DNA from 2 places in the Neobacillus camarae genome. Region 2 is predicted to be linked to the other one. Evidence: a T-box and tRNA genes for the amino acid it is inferred to sense, from the RefSeq annotation. Region 2 holds a T-box; the other holds one or more tRNA genes.
What was found. The T-box of region 2 lies ahead of leuS (leucine--tRNA ligase). A T-box ahead of a tRNA ligase gene usually reads a tRNA of that ligase, here a tRNA-Leu.

Region 1 (7,671 bases), on a different contig from region 2:
TTTCCTTTTTTAAAATATCCAGAATCAAACCGGCCGTTTCTTCAATTGCTTTATTTGATACATCAATAATAGGACAGCCTACGCGTTTCATAATTTTTTCTGCATAATCAAGTTCATCAAGAATTCTCTGGTAACTGGCATAATTGGCTTGTGAAGCCAGCCCTAAGGCTTTTAATCTCTCTTTGCGGATTTCGTTTAACTTATCCGGTGCAATAATCAAACCAATACAGTTTTTCCGCGGTATTTGATACAATTCTTCCGGCGGAGGGACCTCAGGAACTAATGGGACATTGGCCACTTTAAACCGCTTGTGTGCCAAATACATCGACAGTGGCGTTTTAGAAGTCCGAGACACACCGATGAGCACGATATCCGCCTTTAAAAAACCGCGTGGGTCCCTGCCATCGTCGTATTTAACCGCAAATTCTATCGCTTCAATCTTTCGAAAATACTCTTCATCCAATTTCCTCATCAGTCCTGGGCGGTGATGCGGCGGTTTATGAAACCTTGTCTCAAATGCATTCATTAGCGGGCTGAGCAGGTCAACGGCTGTAATCCCTTCTTCGGCTGCCCTTTTGTCCAAATAATCCTTTAAATCCGTAATAACAATCGTGTAGGCTATTATCGAGTAATCTCTTTTTGCTAAAATAAGCACATCTTCGATATCTTCAATATCCTCCACATAAGAGCTTCGGCGGATTTCTACCTGACCACCGTTAAATTGCGTTGCTACTGCTTTTACCACAAACTCAGCTGTTTCCCCGACGGAGTCCGATACCACATAAACCACTTCTCTTTGAACCAACTGCAGCAACTCCCTTAGACTGATTTACCTTCCATAATTTCCAAATAAGCTTTGGTAATCGTAGTTTTGGTAATTCTCCCCAACAACGAATATGTATTTTTCCGCTGATTCACTTCCTTTACAACCGGCAAAGAATCGACATGATAATGGATCATTTTTTTTGCCGCTTCGAGTAACGACTCTTCGGGAAAAATGGTAATGATATTCGGCATTCGTGTCATGATGACACTAACCGGCAGTTCTTGCAGGTTTCTATTGCCCAGGGCTGCCCGGAGTAAATCTTTACGCGAAATCACACCAGCCAAATATCCCTCGGTATCGACTGTATACAAGGTGCCAACGTCTTCTAAAAAAAGCTGAACAATTGCGTTGTAAACCGAAGTAGATTTTTCAACCACAATCGGATGTGCTTTAAAATCCGATACTTTCTGATGGATCAATTGCCTAGCTTGCTGTTTTAGGTCATTTTTATCACTATAATAATAGCCAACACGGGGTCTTGCCTCCAGACTACCAGACATCGTCAAAATGGCCAGGTCCGGCCTTAAGGCAGCTCTTGTAACGGAAAGCATGTCAGCAATTTCTTTCCCCGTAATTGGGCCCTTTTGTTTTACGATTTGTAAAATTTCATCCTGGCGTTTGCTGAGTTTAATAAATACCACCCCCCTTTAGTTCATTAATGATAATATATTCATTTACTTTAGAGTAATTATGCTATACTTAATTACATTTAGTATATACTATTTAACTGGAAACGGAAACATAAAATTTTAAAATTGATGAAAGATCACAGGTATAAAAAAATATCCCGCCTTCTTAGGCAGGATACTTGACTACTTTTGGCAATTCGGGCAATAAAACGTCTTTCTTGAGGAAACCATTTGTTTAACAATGACTGCCCCGCACCTTGGGCATGGCTGACCCTCACGATCATATACTTGACAGTGACCGTTCACTCCACCGGTTTTGGTATCCCCTTTAAAAAGAGGATTCTCCATATAACCTCCTAGCTTGATGCCCTCAAAAAGCACGGCCTTCATGGACTGATATAACTTGTTTTTTGCCTCCGCTTCGAGATCATCGATATCTTTTACCGGCAGAATCCCCGCTTCAAAGCAAATTTCAGCCGAATAGCAATTTCCGATACCGGAAACAAACTCTTGATCAATTAAAGTTGTTTTTAATCTGCCATGTTTCGTGTTTAAGCGGTTAGTGAACTCCATAATAGTAAAACTTGGATCCAATGGTTCCGGGCCTAAATGAGCCAATTTTCCCTGGACCTCCGGCGGGGTATAAAGGTGCAGGTACCCCAACCTGAGACCGATAAAATAAAGGTGTTCATTCCCAAAGGAGAGACGAACCTGGATTGTTCGTTTTGGCTTATCCGCCTCTTGGCCGAAAAACATCCAACCTCCCAGCATAAGATGCAATAAAAGGACATGGCCATTTTGCAAATGGAACAGCAGATGTTTGCCCCTTCTGCTGACACTTAGCACCTTTTGTGAGGAAACTGTATTTTTAAACAGTTCAGGATTAAGGTTAACCGATTTATCGCGATTGATTTCAACTCCAGTGATGGTTTGGCCCATGATTCTATTATTTAAGTGGATTTTGTAGTTTTCCATTTCCGGGAGCTCAGGCATTTAGGAACCTCCAATATTTTTTCTTTAGAATTTCCCAAAAGCCTTCCAATTAGCGAGAGAATTAGTGGAAATAACATGAAGATGGATGTATGGCTGCCTTATAACACGAAAAAACCGAACCCTAGATGGGTTCGGTTTTTATGAATTAGTGGGCCTAAATGGACTTGAACCATCGACCTCACGCTTATCAGGCGTGCGCTCTAACCAGCTGAGCTATAGGCCCTTATTTATATTGGTATATGGCAAAAGTAAAATGGCAGGGGCAGCAGGAATTGAACCCACACCAAAGGTTTTGGAGACCTTTGTTCTACCTTTAAACTATGCCCCTATATTATGGTGGAGGGGGACGGATTTGAACCGCCGAACCCTGAGGGAGCGGATTTACAGTCCGCCGCGTTTAGCCACTTCGCTACCCCTCCAAATCATTGGAAGACAAGAGGAATTCGAAACCCAAGACATAAGCCAGTGGCTTTTTAGGACTCAATCCTATATCCGGACTTACGTAATCTTTCAAAAAAAAATAGCCTAAGCTAATTTGGTAGCGGCGGAGGGGATCGAACCCCCGACCTTACGGGTATGAACCGTACGCTCTAGCCAGCTGAGCTACACCGCCAAAACTTTAGTTTATAGAGTCTAGCGGGATGGAACCGCTGAACTCTTGCATGCAAAGCAAACACTCTCCCGGTTGAGCTAAGACCCCAGAATATCGGGAAAACAGGATTTGAACCTGCGACCCCTACGTCCCGAACGTAGTGCTCTACCAAGCTGAGCTATTTCCCGTAAAACAGGATGCCGAGGACCGGAATCGAACCGGTACGGTAGTCACCTACCGCAGGATTTTAAGTCCTGTGCGTCTGCCAGTTCCGCCACCCCGGCAATTGGAGCGGAAGACGGGATTCGAACCCGCGACCCCCACCTTGGCAAGGTGGTGTTCTACCACTGAACTACTTCCGCGTTTTACATAAATTATGATGCGGGTGAAGGGACTTGAACCCATACGGTATTACTACCACTAGAACCTGAATCTAGCGCGTCTGCCGATTCCGCCACACCCGCGTGTTTAAAATTTTGTATTTAATTGAAGGATCATTCCCTCAAAACCGGGTAATCAGAAGAAACTTGAGTAAAACGAGTCTGCTTTATTAGACAAGTAACGCTTCGGCAGCATAAGCATTGCACTAACAAAAAGCGATAGCTTTTTGTAGGAGGCCATACGCCGCTGACCGTGCGCTTCCGCTTTTCTTATTGGTTAAGTCCTCGATCGATTAGTATCAGTCAGCTCCACACGTCACCGTGCTTCCACCCCTGACCTATCAACCTGATCATCTTTCAGGGATCTTACTAGCTTGACGCTATGGGAAATCTCATCTTGAGGGGGGCTTCATGCTTAGATGCTTTCAGCACTTATCCCGTCCGCACATAGCTACCCAGCGATGCCTTTGGCAAGACAACTGGTACACCAGCGGTGCGTCCATCCCGGTCCTCTCGTACTAAGGACAGCTCCTCTCAAATTTCCTGCGCCCACGACGGATAGGGACCGAACTGTCTCACGACGTTCTGAACCCAGCTCGCGTACCGCTTTAATGGGCGAACAGCCCAACCCTTGGGACCGACTACAGCCCCAGGATGCGATGAGCCGACATCGAGGTGCCAAACCTCCCCGTCGATGTGGACTCTTGGGGGAGATAAGCCTGTTATCCCCAGGGTAGCTTTTATCCGTTGAGCGATGGCCCTTCCATGCGGAACCACCGGATCACTAAGCCCGACTTTCGTCCCTGCTCGACTTGTAGGTCTCGCAGTCAAGCTCCCTTGCCTTTACACTCTGCGAATGATTTCCAACCATTCTGAGGGAACCTTTGGGCGCCTCCGTTGCTTCCCTAGGAGGCGACCGCCCCAGTCAAACTGCCCACCTGACACTGTCTCCCATCCCGATAAGGGATGCGGGTTAGAATTTCAATACAGCCAGGGTAGTATCCCACCGACGCCTCCACCGAAGCTGGCGCTCCGGCTTCTCAGGCTCCTACCTATCCTGTACAAGCTGTACCAAAATTCAATATCAGGCTACAGTAAAGCTCCATGGGGTCTTTCCGTCCTGTCGCGGGTAACCTGCATCTTCACAGGTACTATAATTTCACCGAGTCTCTCGTTGAGACAGTGCCCAGATCGTTACGCCTTTCGTGCGGGTCGGAACTTACCCGACAAGGAATTTCGCTACCTTAGGACCGTTATAGTTACGGCCGCCGTTTACTGGGGCTTCGATTCAGAGCTTCGCTTTGCAGCTAACCCCTCCTCTTAACCTTCCAGCACCGGGCAGGCGTCAGCCCCTATACTTCGCCTTGCGGCTTCGCAGAGACCTGTGTTTTTGCTAAACAGTCGCCTGGGCCTATTCACTGCGGCTTACCGAGGCTATTCACCCCAGTAAGCACCCCTTCTCCCGAAGTTACGGGGTCATTTTGCCGAGTTCCTTAACGAGAGTTCTCTCGCTCACCTTAGGATTCTCTCCTCGCCTACCTGTGTCGGTTTGCGGTACAGGCACCTTTTATCTCGCTAGAGGCTTTTCTTGGCAGTGTGGAACGAACTTCGGTACTCTATTTCCCTCGCTGTCACAGCTGCCTTACGGTGAACGGATTTTCCTATTCACCAGCCTAACTGCTTCGACGCACATAACCAGCAGTGCGCTTACCCTATCCTCCTGCGTCCCCCCATTACTCAAACGATAAAGAGGTGGTACAGGAATATCAACCTGTTGTCCATCGCCTACGCCTTTCGGCCTCGGCTTAGGTCCCGACTAACCCTGAGCGGACGAGCCTTCCTCAGGAAACCTTAGGCATACGGTGGATGAGATTCTCACTCATCTTTCGCCACTATACCGGCATTCTCACTTCTAAGCGCTCCACCAGTCCTTACGGTCTAGCTTCAACGCCCTTAGAACGTTTCCGTCACCACTGACATCGAAGATGTCAATCCACAGCTTCGGTGATACGTTTAGCCCCGGTACATTTTCGGCGCAGAGTCACTCGACCAGTGAGCTATTACGCACTCTTTAAATGGTGGCTGCTTCTAAGCCAACATCCTGGTTGTCTAAGCAACTCCACATCCTTTTCCACTTAACGTATACTTTGGGACCTTAGCTGGTGGTCTGGGCTGTTTCCCTTTTGACTACGGATCTTATCACTCGCAGTCTGACTCCCACGGATAAGTCTTTGGCATTCGGAGTTTGTCTGAATTCGGTAACCCGATGGGGGCCCCTAGTCCAAACAGTGCTCTACCTCCAAGACTCTGACTATCGTGAGGCTAGCCCTTAAAGCTATTTCGGAGAGAACCAGCTATCTCCAAGTTCGATTGGAATTTCTCCGCTACCCACACTTGTCCCGCACTTTTCAACGTGTCGGTTCGGGGCCTTCCATCCAGTGTTACCTGGACTTCACCCTGGACATGGGTAGATCACCTGGTCGGGTCTACGACTGCATACTATTTCGCCCTACTTAAGACTCGCTTTCGCTGCGGCTCCGTCTCATCAACTTAACCTCGCATGCAATCGTAACTCGCCGGTTCATTCTACAAAGGCACGCCATCACCCATAAACGGGCTCTGACTACTTAGGCACACGGTTTCAGGATCTCTTTCACTCCCCTTCCGGGGTGCTTTTCACCTTTCCCTCACGGTACTGGTTCACTATCGGTCACTAGGGAGTATTTAGCCTTGGGAGATGTCCTTCCTTAAGCCTGACCGGATTTCACGTGTCCGGCCACGTACCTGTGATCCACTCAGAGGGAACGAAGTTTCAACTACAGGGCTGTTACTTCCTATGGCTGGCCTTTCCAGACCGCTTCATCTACCCCGTTCCTTTGTAACCTACATGTTGAGTGTCTTACAACCCCGAAAGGCAAGCCTTTCGGTTTGGGCCGTTCCTTGCTCTGCCTGCCGCTACTCAGGGAATCGCGTTTGCTTTCTCTTCCTCCGGGTACTTAGATGTTTCGTGCCTCGGGTATGCCTTCAATACCCTATGCATTCAGGTAAAGATGCTGCCCTCACGGGCAACGGGTTTCCCCATTCGGAAATCTCCGGATCAAAGCTTACTTCTACAGCTCCCTCGAAGCATATCGGTGTTAGTACTGTCCTTCATCGGCTCCTAGTGCCAAGGCATTCACCGTGCGCCCTTTCTAACTTAACCTAAATGGTTTAAAACCTAAAATGGCGATTACTCGGTTTTACTTGGTTTCTTCTATACGATTATCCAGTTTTCAAAGAACGATTTTGGTGGAGCTTAGCGGGATCGAACCGCTGACCTCCTGCGTGCAAAGCAGGCGCTCTCCCAGCTGAGCTAAAGCCCCGTTTTGTCATGAGAGATTGCTCTCTCAAAACTAAACAAACAATAGAGGTCAACTAATTTTCAGTCCATTAGGACTGCGTATTCCTTAGAAAGGAGGTGATCCAGCCGCACCTTCCGATACGGCTACCTTGTTACGACTTCACCCCAATCATCTGTCCCACCTTAGGCGGCTGGCTCCGAAAAGGTTACCCCACCGACTTCGGGTGTTACAAACTCTCGTGGTGTGACGGGCGGTGTGTACAAGGCCCGGGAACGTATTCACCGCGGCATGCTGATCCGCGATTACTAGCGATTCCGGCTTCATGCAGGCGAGTTGCAGCCTGCAATCCGAACTGAGAATGGTTTTATGGGATTGGCTTCACCTCGCGGCTTCGCTGCCCTTGTACCATCCATTGTAGCACGTGTGTAGCCCAGGTCATAAGGGGCATGATGATTTGACGTCAGTCCTCACCTTCCTCCGGTTTGTCACCGGCAGTCAGATTAGAGTGCCCAACTGAATGCTGGCAACTAATCTCAAGGGTTGCGCTCGTTGCGGGACTTAACCCAACATCTCACGACACGAGCTGACGACAACCATGCACCACCTGTCACTCTGTCCCCCGAAGGGGAAATTCCTATCTCTAGAGTATCAGAGGATGTCAAGACTCAGGTAAGGTTCTTCGCGTTGCTTCGAATTAAACCACATGCTCCACCGCTTGTGCGGGTCTGCCAATTCCTCTTTGAAGCCAGCTTTGCGGCTGCATCTCCCCAGGCGGAGTGCTTAATGCGTTAGCTGCAGCACTAAAGGGCGGAAACCCTCTAACACTTAGCACTCATCGTTTACGGCGTGGACTACCAGGGTATCTAATCCTGTTTGCTCCCCACGCTTTCGCGCCTCAGCGTCAGTTACA
Region 2 (7,671 bases):
GCAATGGATAAGCCGACAACCCCATCCATGTTAATGACCGTCTCATACTTTTCACGCAGCACCTCTACAGGGGCATGGGTATTAGTATAGGCCTGAAAATAGGCCATGTATTTGCCGTCCTTCCATTTGGTGTGCATCTTATTTTTAATATCGTTAAACTGGGTGACCAGGTCGTCAGCGCGATTGCCAGCAAAATCCCCGGAACCCGAAGCACTGCAAAAAGTGCAGCCACCAAAGGCCACTGTGCCGTCACGGTTCGGGCAATCGAAGCCGCCGTCCAATGCCACCTTAAACACCTTATGCCCAAATTGCTGTCGAAGATGATAATTCCATGTATGGTAACGTTTATCATCGGCGGCATAAGGAAATGGTTTGATCTGAAGCATGTATAACAATCTCCTTGGTATAGAGTTTAAGCATCTTTTTATTTTAGCATGGGACAGAAGCCTTATCCAACGATTGTTATTTGCAAAATTGCCAGCATTTATCATTGCTTTACTGTCATAGGAAAGTAAGTGGGGAACACAATAAGAATTGAAGCAGTCCTTATGCTTCAATAATGGCGCTTTTTTTCGGGAGGGTACGTACATGGCTACTCGTGAATCAATGGATGCTTTAAGACAAGAGGTTGAAAATTCAATCCGTTATGCAGAGGAGCAATACAAGCAAAGCAGTCTCCAGCAGCAATATAATAATGATGACTATACTCAAGCACTGCAGCAACTAGAAGCTACCTATCAGGACATCGCTAAAATAGCGCATAGTGCCAGTGCCGAGCAGCGGGATCAGCTTCACCGCATGAGATTGCAGGTCCAGCAACTGCAAAATAATTTGATCTTACAAGATACAAGAGGGGGAGAGCAGTTTTGAAAAAGCGATCTAAACAGCAAAACCCTGAGCAGAAAACCCGCAATGGGATGAATAACCAAGACGTTGAATTGGGGAAAGATTATGATGTGGTGAAAATGGCGAAAAAGAAATACGAAGAGTCAGGCGGCCAGCCGGTAAAATCCAAATTCCATCAGGAACAAAATCAGTCCTCATAAAACAAAAAAATCCCCTGGCAGTACAATCATGCCTGGGGATTTTTTGTTTCCGTTTTCTAATAATACCAATAATTCCAACATATCTTTAGGTAACCGAAAAGAATTGCAACGAACCAGAAAAAGGTCTAAAATGACCAAGGAATTGAATATTTTTCTGATAAAGGAGCGTTTTTTTCATGCCGCGTGCCTTATGGCTGTTAATTATCGGGATGGCAGTGAATATGATAGGCTCTTCTTTTTTATGGCCTTTAAATACCATTTATATTCACAATCATTTAGGCAAGTCTCTGTCCGTTGCCGGGGTTGTATTGATGCTTAACTCAGGAGCGAATGTAATTGGAAACCTCACGGGTGGCTCTTTATTTGATAAAATCGGCGGGTACAAATCAATTCTTTTGGGCATTTTCATCTCTTTGTTTTCCCTTGTTGGTTTAACCTTTTGGCATGGCTGGCCAGAATATGTTATTTTTCTCATCATTGCCGGATTTGGAACCGGGATTATTTTTCCAGCCATGTATGCGATGGCAGGTTCTGTTTGGAAAGAAGGCGGACGAAAAACCTTTAATGCGTTATATGTCGCCTCTAATCTTGGTGTCGCAATCGGTACAGCATCTGCAGGTGTTGTCGCAGACTACTCGTTTCAGCTTATTTTCCTTGCCAATACGGTTATGTACCTAATATTTTTGGTTATTGCCATTTTCGGGTACAGGGGAATTACAATGGATCCTGCCCAGTCCAAGGGTACAGATCAATCGGCTTTATCGGTAAAAAGCAGTGCCAACTTACATGCATTGATCATCCTTAGCTTCAGCTATCTACTTTGCTGGATTCCCTACAGCCAATGGAGCACCACTATTGCCTCCTATACACAGGAAATTAACATAAAGCTTACCCAATACAGTTTATTGTGGACGATAAATGGGGTTCTTATTGTTTTGGGGCAGCCGCTTTTAAATGTCTTGCTAAAAAAGTTTATTAAGTCATTAAAACAGCAAATTATCATCGGTATCGGGATTTTTATGGTCTCATTTTTATTTTTAAACCATGCAGGCACGTTTACAGGATTCCTTGTAGCTATGATTTTCTTGACCATAGGTGAAATGTTTGTTTGGCCAGCGGTGCCGACCATTGCTTTTGGATTGGCACCAAAAGGGCGGGAAGGGTTCTACCAAGGTATTATTAATAGTACCGCAACCGGCGGGAGAATGATTGGTCCGCTGCTAGGCGGGGTAATCGTCGACCTTTACAGCATGACCGTGTTATTCATCATTTTGATTGCCTTGTTTGTCATTGCCATTGCGGCCACACTTATTTATGATCGGAAATTAAAGGCTGTGGTATCGAGTACCTTCCACGGGCAATTCTAATCATCTTTTCCGTGAGGTTATGTTCAGTTTGAGGGGGGATCTATCCATAGGTCCCTATTTTTACGTTTAATTGTAAAAAATTTTGTCAAGGCTGAAATTAGTCCAAGCTACTTGCATACTATAAAAAAATTGATTACAATAACCGTATTACGAAATACTTATATTGCAAAAACCGTGAATAGGAGTAGTAGTGGTTAAGACCCGCATTATTAGAGAGTTGGCGGCTGGTGCAAGTCAACCGGGGACATCATGAACTCGCCTATGAGTTGCAAATGTGAACTTAAGTAAGATTTGCCGTTTTCCGCGTTAAGGATGAATGAAGCGAGTGTTAGTTGCACTAATGTGGGTGGTACCGCGGGAGATACATATATCCTCTCGTCCCTGTCTGGGATGAGGGGTTTTTTATTTTTCACTAGGAGGAACAAGAAATGAGTTTCGATCATCAGCAAATCGAAAAAAAGTGGCAGCAAAAGTGGGAGCAAGAAAAGACTTTTAAAACAAACGAAGAGTACGATAAGCGTAAATTTTACGCCTTGGATATGTTTCCATATCCGTCAGGTGTTGGCCTTCACGTCGGCCATCCTGAGGGATACACCGCAACCGATATCCTCTCCCGCATGAAGCGGATGCAAGGGTATAATGTTCTTCATCCGATGGGCTGGGATGCCTTTGGATTGCCTGCCGAACAATATGCCTTAGATACAGGCAACGACCCGGCAGAATTTACCGAGAAAAACATCAACACCTTCCGCAGACAAATTAAATCATTGGGCTTTTCCTATGATTGGGACCGCGAAGTGAATACAACGGATCCAGAATATTATAAGTGGACCCAGTGGATTTTCTTAAAGCTTTGGGAAAAAGGCCTTGCTTATATTGATGAAGTACCTGTCAACTGGTGTCCTGCACTTGGAACCGTGCTTGCCAATGAAGAAGTCATTGATGGAAAAAGTGAGCGCGGCGGCCACCCTGTTGAACGCCGGCCGATGAGGCAGTGGATGCTGAAAATTACAGCATACGCCGACCGTCTCCTTGAGGACTTGGAGGAACTGGATTGGCCGGAAAGCCTGAAGGAAATGCAGCGAAACTGGATTGGCCGCTCTGAAGGAGCAGAGGTCAATTTCAAAATTGATGGCCATGAAGAAACCTTTACTGTATTTACTACCCGCCCTGATACGCTTTTCGGTGCAACGTATGCAGTTTTAGCACCAGAGCATGCTCTTGTAGACAAGATTACTACTTCAGAGCAACGTACAGCGGTTGATGATTATCTAGATAAGGTTAAGACGAAGAGTGATCTTGAGCGGACAGACCTTGCCAAAGAAAAAACAGGTGTCTTTACTGGCGCCTATGCGGTTAATCCCGCAAATGGCGAAAAAATGCCAATATGGATTGCGGATTACGTATTAGCAAGCTATGGCACAGGAGCGATTATGGCGGTTCCTGCCCATGATGAGCGTGACTACGAATTCGCCAAGGTTTTTGGACTGCCGATTAAGGCGGTTGTTGCCGGCGGCGATGTGGAAGCAGAAGCCTATACGGGTGATGGTGAACACATTAATTCGGAGTTCTTAAATGGTTTAAATAAAGTAGATGCCATTAAAAAAATGATTTCCTGGCTGGAAGAAAAAGAAATCGGGACAAAGAAAGTGACCTACCGCCTGCGTGATTGGCTGTTCAGCCGCCAGCGTTATTGGGGCGAGCCAATTCCAATTATCCACTGGGAAGACGGCACTATGACAGCTGTCCCTGAAGATCAGCTGCCATTGACTCTGCCGAAAACAACCGATATCAAACCTTCGGGTACTGGTGAATCACCACTCGCCAATATTGAGGAATGGGTAAATGTTGTAGATCCGGCAACAGGTAAAAAAGGCCGACGTGAAACCAACACGATGCCGCAATGGGCCGGCAGCTGCTGGTATTACCTGCGTTATATTGACCCGGAGAATTCGGAAGAGCTTGCTTCACAAGAAAAGCTAAAGCATTGGCTGCCAGTCGATATTTATATTGGCGGTGCAGAGCATGCGGTGCTCCACCTGCTGTATGCACGCTTCTGGCATAAATTCCTTTATGATATCGGGGTTGTCCCAACGAAGGAACCTTTCCAAAAGCTGTTCAACCAAGGAATGATTTTAGGCGAAAACAATGAAAAAATGAGTAAATCAAAAGGCAATGTCGTCAACCCAGATGAAATCGTCCATACGCATGGCGCCGATACACTCCGCATGTACGAAATGTTCATGGGACCGCTTGACGCATCGATCGCGTGGTCGACAAACGGCTTGGATGGTTCCCGACGGTTCTTGGACCGGATTTGGCGGTTAATTGTCGAGGAAAATGGCGAGCAGAATCCCAAAATCCAAGACACAGAAGAGGTGTCCAGCCTTGAAAAAGTTTATCATCAAACAGTGAAAAAGGTTACCGAGGACTATGAGGGACTTCGTTTCAACACTGCGATTTCCCAATTGATGGTATTCATTAACGAAGCCTATAGAGCAACTTTGCTGCCAAAGCATTTTATCGAAGGTTTCGTCAAATTGCTGTCACCGGTTGCTCCACACATTGCCGAGGAGATTTGGGAAAAGCTTGGCCATGAAGGCACCATTTCTTATCAAGCATGGCCGGCTTATGATGAAGCAAAACTGGTGGAAAATGAAGTGGAAATCGTCATCCAGGTAAACGGTAAAGTCAAAACAAAAGTGAAGGTTCCAACAGATGCCAGCAAAGAGGCATTAGAAGGAATTGCCATGGAAGATGACCGCATCAAAGAGCAAATTGAAGGAAAAACCATTCGCAAGGTCATCACGGTTCCGGGTAAGTTGGTTAATATAGTAGCAAACTAAATGGGATGAGTGCCGGCTAAAACATAAGGCCGGCCTCTTTTAAAAGGGGATGGATTCTATGGAAGAAATTAAAATCATCACACCGGAAGAACTAAGTAAAAAGCTTGAGTCAGGGGAAAAGCTTGAACTTGTGGATGTAAGAGAAGATGAAGAAGTAGCGGGAGGAATGATTCCAGGGGCTAAGCATATTCGAATGGGAGATATTCCTGCCAATCTCGATTATTTCGACAAGGACAAAGAGTATATTTTCATTTGCCGCTCGAGCCGACGCAGCGAAAACGTCTGCTACTATCTTCAGGAACAGGGCTACAAAGTCCGTAACATGATTGGTGGCATGATGAACTGGACTGGTAACGTCAAATAACCGATTCCAATACGGAATCGGTTTTTTTTTTTTGACACTTTCTTAACTACCGCGTCCGGTTTTTACCGAGGTCTTCAGTCGTTAGGAAGCGCTCTTAACTACCGTGACTGCTTTTTACCGGGGGCTTCGGTCGTTAAGGGGCGTTCTTAACTATAGAATCCGCTTTTTACTGATTCCTTCTGTCGTTAAGACGCTGTCTTAACTTCCATGGCAGCTATTTAATGGTGTCCTTGGTTGTTAATATTTTAATGGGATACTTTCGTGCTTGGAGGGTCTTTAAAAAGAAAGCCACCCATGATCATAACCGGAATAATATTGACGGCTGCCAGGACATATCCCTGAATGTCAGTCCCAATAAACAAAGTGTGGAGTGTAACTAGTATATATAGGATTGGATTTAGGGCATGGAGTTTCTGCCATCTTTGATAACCGATTTTTTTTCTTGCTTTGGAAGTCACAATTGCCAGAATTAAAAAATAGAGACCAATAATTCCTAAAGCATTGGCGATTGTTTGATAGTCGGTTGCAAATGGAATCAGAACATCTGTCCATTTAAATCCCATATACTTGTCAATCAGCAAGAATCCAACATGCCCGACTGTCAGATACAGCGCCCAATCCGACAGGGACTCGTGGAAAATATTCGTTGACGATACATTTTGTTTGCGGCTTTTTTTGATCTGCGTGTAAATCCCGGTCATCGCGGACAGGTAAAGCAAAAAATACGCCACTAAACCGGTTGACCGGATCATATACCACTCAAACAACTCCATCGGGGCTGCCCCCTTTCCATACTTCACCATCATTCTTTATCAAAACAGCGTTTGCGCCTTTTTTTGAAATCCAATCTTGCCCGTCTTTTTCGTCCATCAATAAAACGGTTTTGGCCCAAACATCTGCCTCTAATGCTGTAGGAGCGGTGACGGTGGCGGAAACAATGGAACTCTTGGACGGTTTCCCTGTCCGCGGGTCAATCAAATGGTGCTGCTGCACACCGTTTTTAAGCCATTTTCTTTTTCCTGAAGTGGAGGTCGCAACCGCCCCATCTTTTACTTGAATGGATGAAATCATCTTGGCAGGGGCATTCGGCTCTTCAATCCCAATGTTCAAAGGCCTTGGCAAATCTCCGAAGATACGGATATCCCCGCCGACATTAATGAAACCATAGCCCACTTTTTCCAAAAGTTCAGCGGTGCGGTCAATCACCCAGCCTTTCGCAATCCCGCCAAGGTCAATTTTCTGATGAAGCATAACCGTCTGGTCCGTTTTATTTAATCTATATGGAAAGGCCAGAACAGCAACTGCCCTGTTTCCCCATGGAAACTCTAAGTTTTGGCCACGGATCGTTTCAATGGATGCAGAATAGCCAGCGTCTTCAAGAGCGGAAAGAATGCCAGGATTAAAAATACCGCCTGTTTCTATATAAAGTTGCTCTGCTTGCTCTAAGATCTGGAACAGGTCGTCAGACACAGGAATTTCCTTTCCAACATGCCGGTTAAGATGGGAAAGTTCACTGTCCGATTTGAAACGACTGCAGGTATCCTCAATTCGTTCAAACTGTTTATAGACGGGCATTAAATCATTGGCGAACATTTCTTTATCAATGGAAATTTGAACGATTGTGCTCATGGAGTTAAAACGATATTGAAACATCAGGTGCCTCCTGTAGTGGTATCAAATCCACTTTGATTGTTAAAGTTCTGTCCGCCGCCGTCGGAAAATTGGCCTTGATGATGCCCTCTTCCAAACCCCTGGTCACCACTTCCATAATATTGGCTTGAATCTTCGGAATCGCTGCTGCCAAATGGTGAGGAATTATTTCCATTATTGGCATCACTGTTTCCCTGCTCCGGAAGTTGGACGCCGAATTGATCTTGCTGCTGCTGATTTGTATCACTATTAATGCCCTGATTCTGGGTAGCCGTTTGATTAGTAGATTGCTGATTTCCATTTGAAAATCCGAAATAGGAAGTCAAACCGGCAACCAAAGCTAAACTGCCAAAGCTGACTCCCCAGGAGATTTTTTTCTTCTTATCCACTGGGATAAC

Region 1: it has a tRNA-Leu gene. The T-box ahead of leuS (leucine--tRNA ligase) is inferred to sense a tRNA for this amino acid. The anticodon was not compared.

The regions. Positions count from the first base shown of each region.
Region 1 covers NZ_JBUCKX010000003.1:451,586-459,256, forward strand. Annotated here, with positions in the region: gene ACY8D0_RS17385 (pyruvate, water dikinase regulatory protein) at 1-805, opposite strand, end outside; gene ACY8D0_RS17390 (transcriptional regulator CcpN) at 820-1,467, opposite strand; gene mutM (DNA-formamidopyrimidine glycosylase) at 1,639-2,448, opposite strand; tRNA gene ACY8D0_RS17400 (tRNA-Ile) at 2,598-2,671, opposite strand; tRNA gene ACY8D0_RS17405 (tRNA-Trp) at 2,703-2,776, opposite strand; tRNA gene ACY8D0_RS17410 (tRNA-Tyr) at 2,783-2,867, opposite strand; tRNA gene ACY8D0_RS17415 (tRNA-Met) at 2,985-3,061, opposite strand; tRNA gene ACY8D0_RS17420 (tRNA-Ala) at 3,076-3,148, opposite strand; tRNA gene ACY8D0_RS17425 (tRNA-Pro) at 3,155-3,228, opposite strand; tRNA gene ACY8D0_RS17430 (tRNA-Leu) at 3,239-3,324, opposite strand; tRNA gene ACY8D0_RS17435 (tRNA-Gly) at 3,328-3,402, opposite strand; tRNA gene ACY8D0_RS17440 (tRNA-Leu) at 3,421-3,504, opposite strand; rRNA gene ACY8D0_RS17445 (23S ribosomal RNA) at 3,694-6,622, opposite strand; tRNA gene ACY8D0_RS17450 (tRNA-Ala) at 6,707-6,782, opposite strand; rRNA gene ACY8D0_RS17455 (16S ribosomal RNA) at 6,871-7,671, opposite strand, start outside.
Region 2 covers NZ_JBUCKX010000002.1:1,503,184-1,510,854, forward strand. Annotated here, with positions in the region: gene mnmL (tRNA modification radical SAM protein MnmL/YtqA) at 1-386, opposite strand, end outside; gene ACY8D0_RS14895 (YtzC family protein) at 589-870, shown strand; gene ACY8D0_RS14900 (glycogen biosynthesis protein GlgD) at 867-1,046, shown strand; gene ACY8D0_RS14905 (MDR family MFS transporter) at 1,223-2,413, shown strand; T-box leader at 2,579-2,799, shown strand; gene leuS (leucine--tRNA ligase) at 2,842-5,259, shown strand; gene ACY8D0_RS14915 (rhodanese-like domain-containing protein) at 5,318-5,623, shown strand; gene ACY8D0_RS14920 (ferric reductase-like transmembrane domain-containing protein) at 5,869-6,396, opposite strand; gene ACY8D0_RS14925 (FAD:protein FMN transferase) at 6,383-7,276, opposite strand; gene ACY8D0_RS14930 (hypothetical protein) at 7,276-7,662, opposite strand.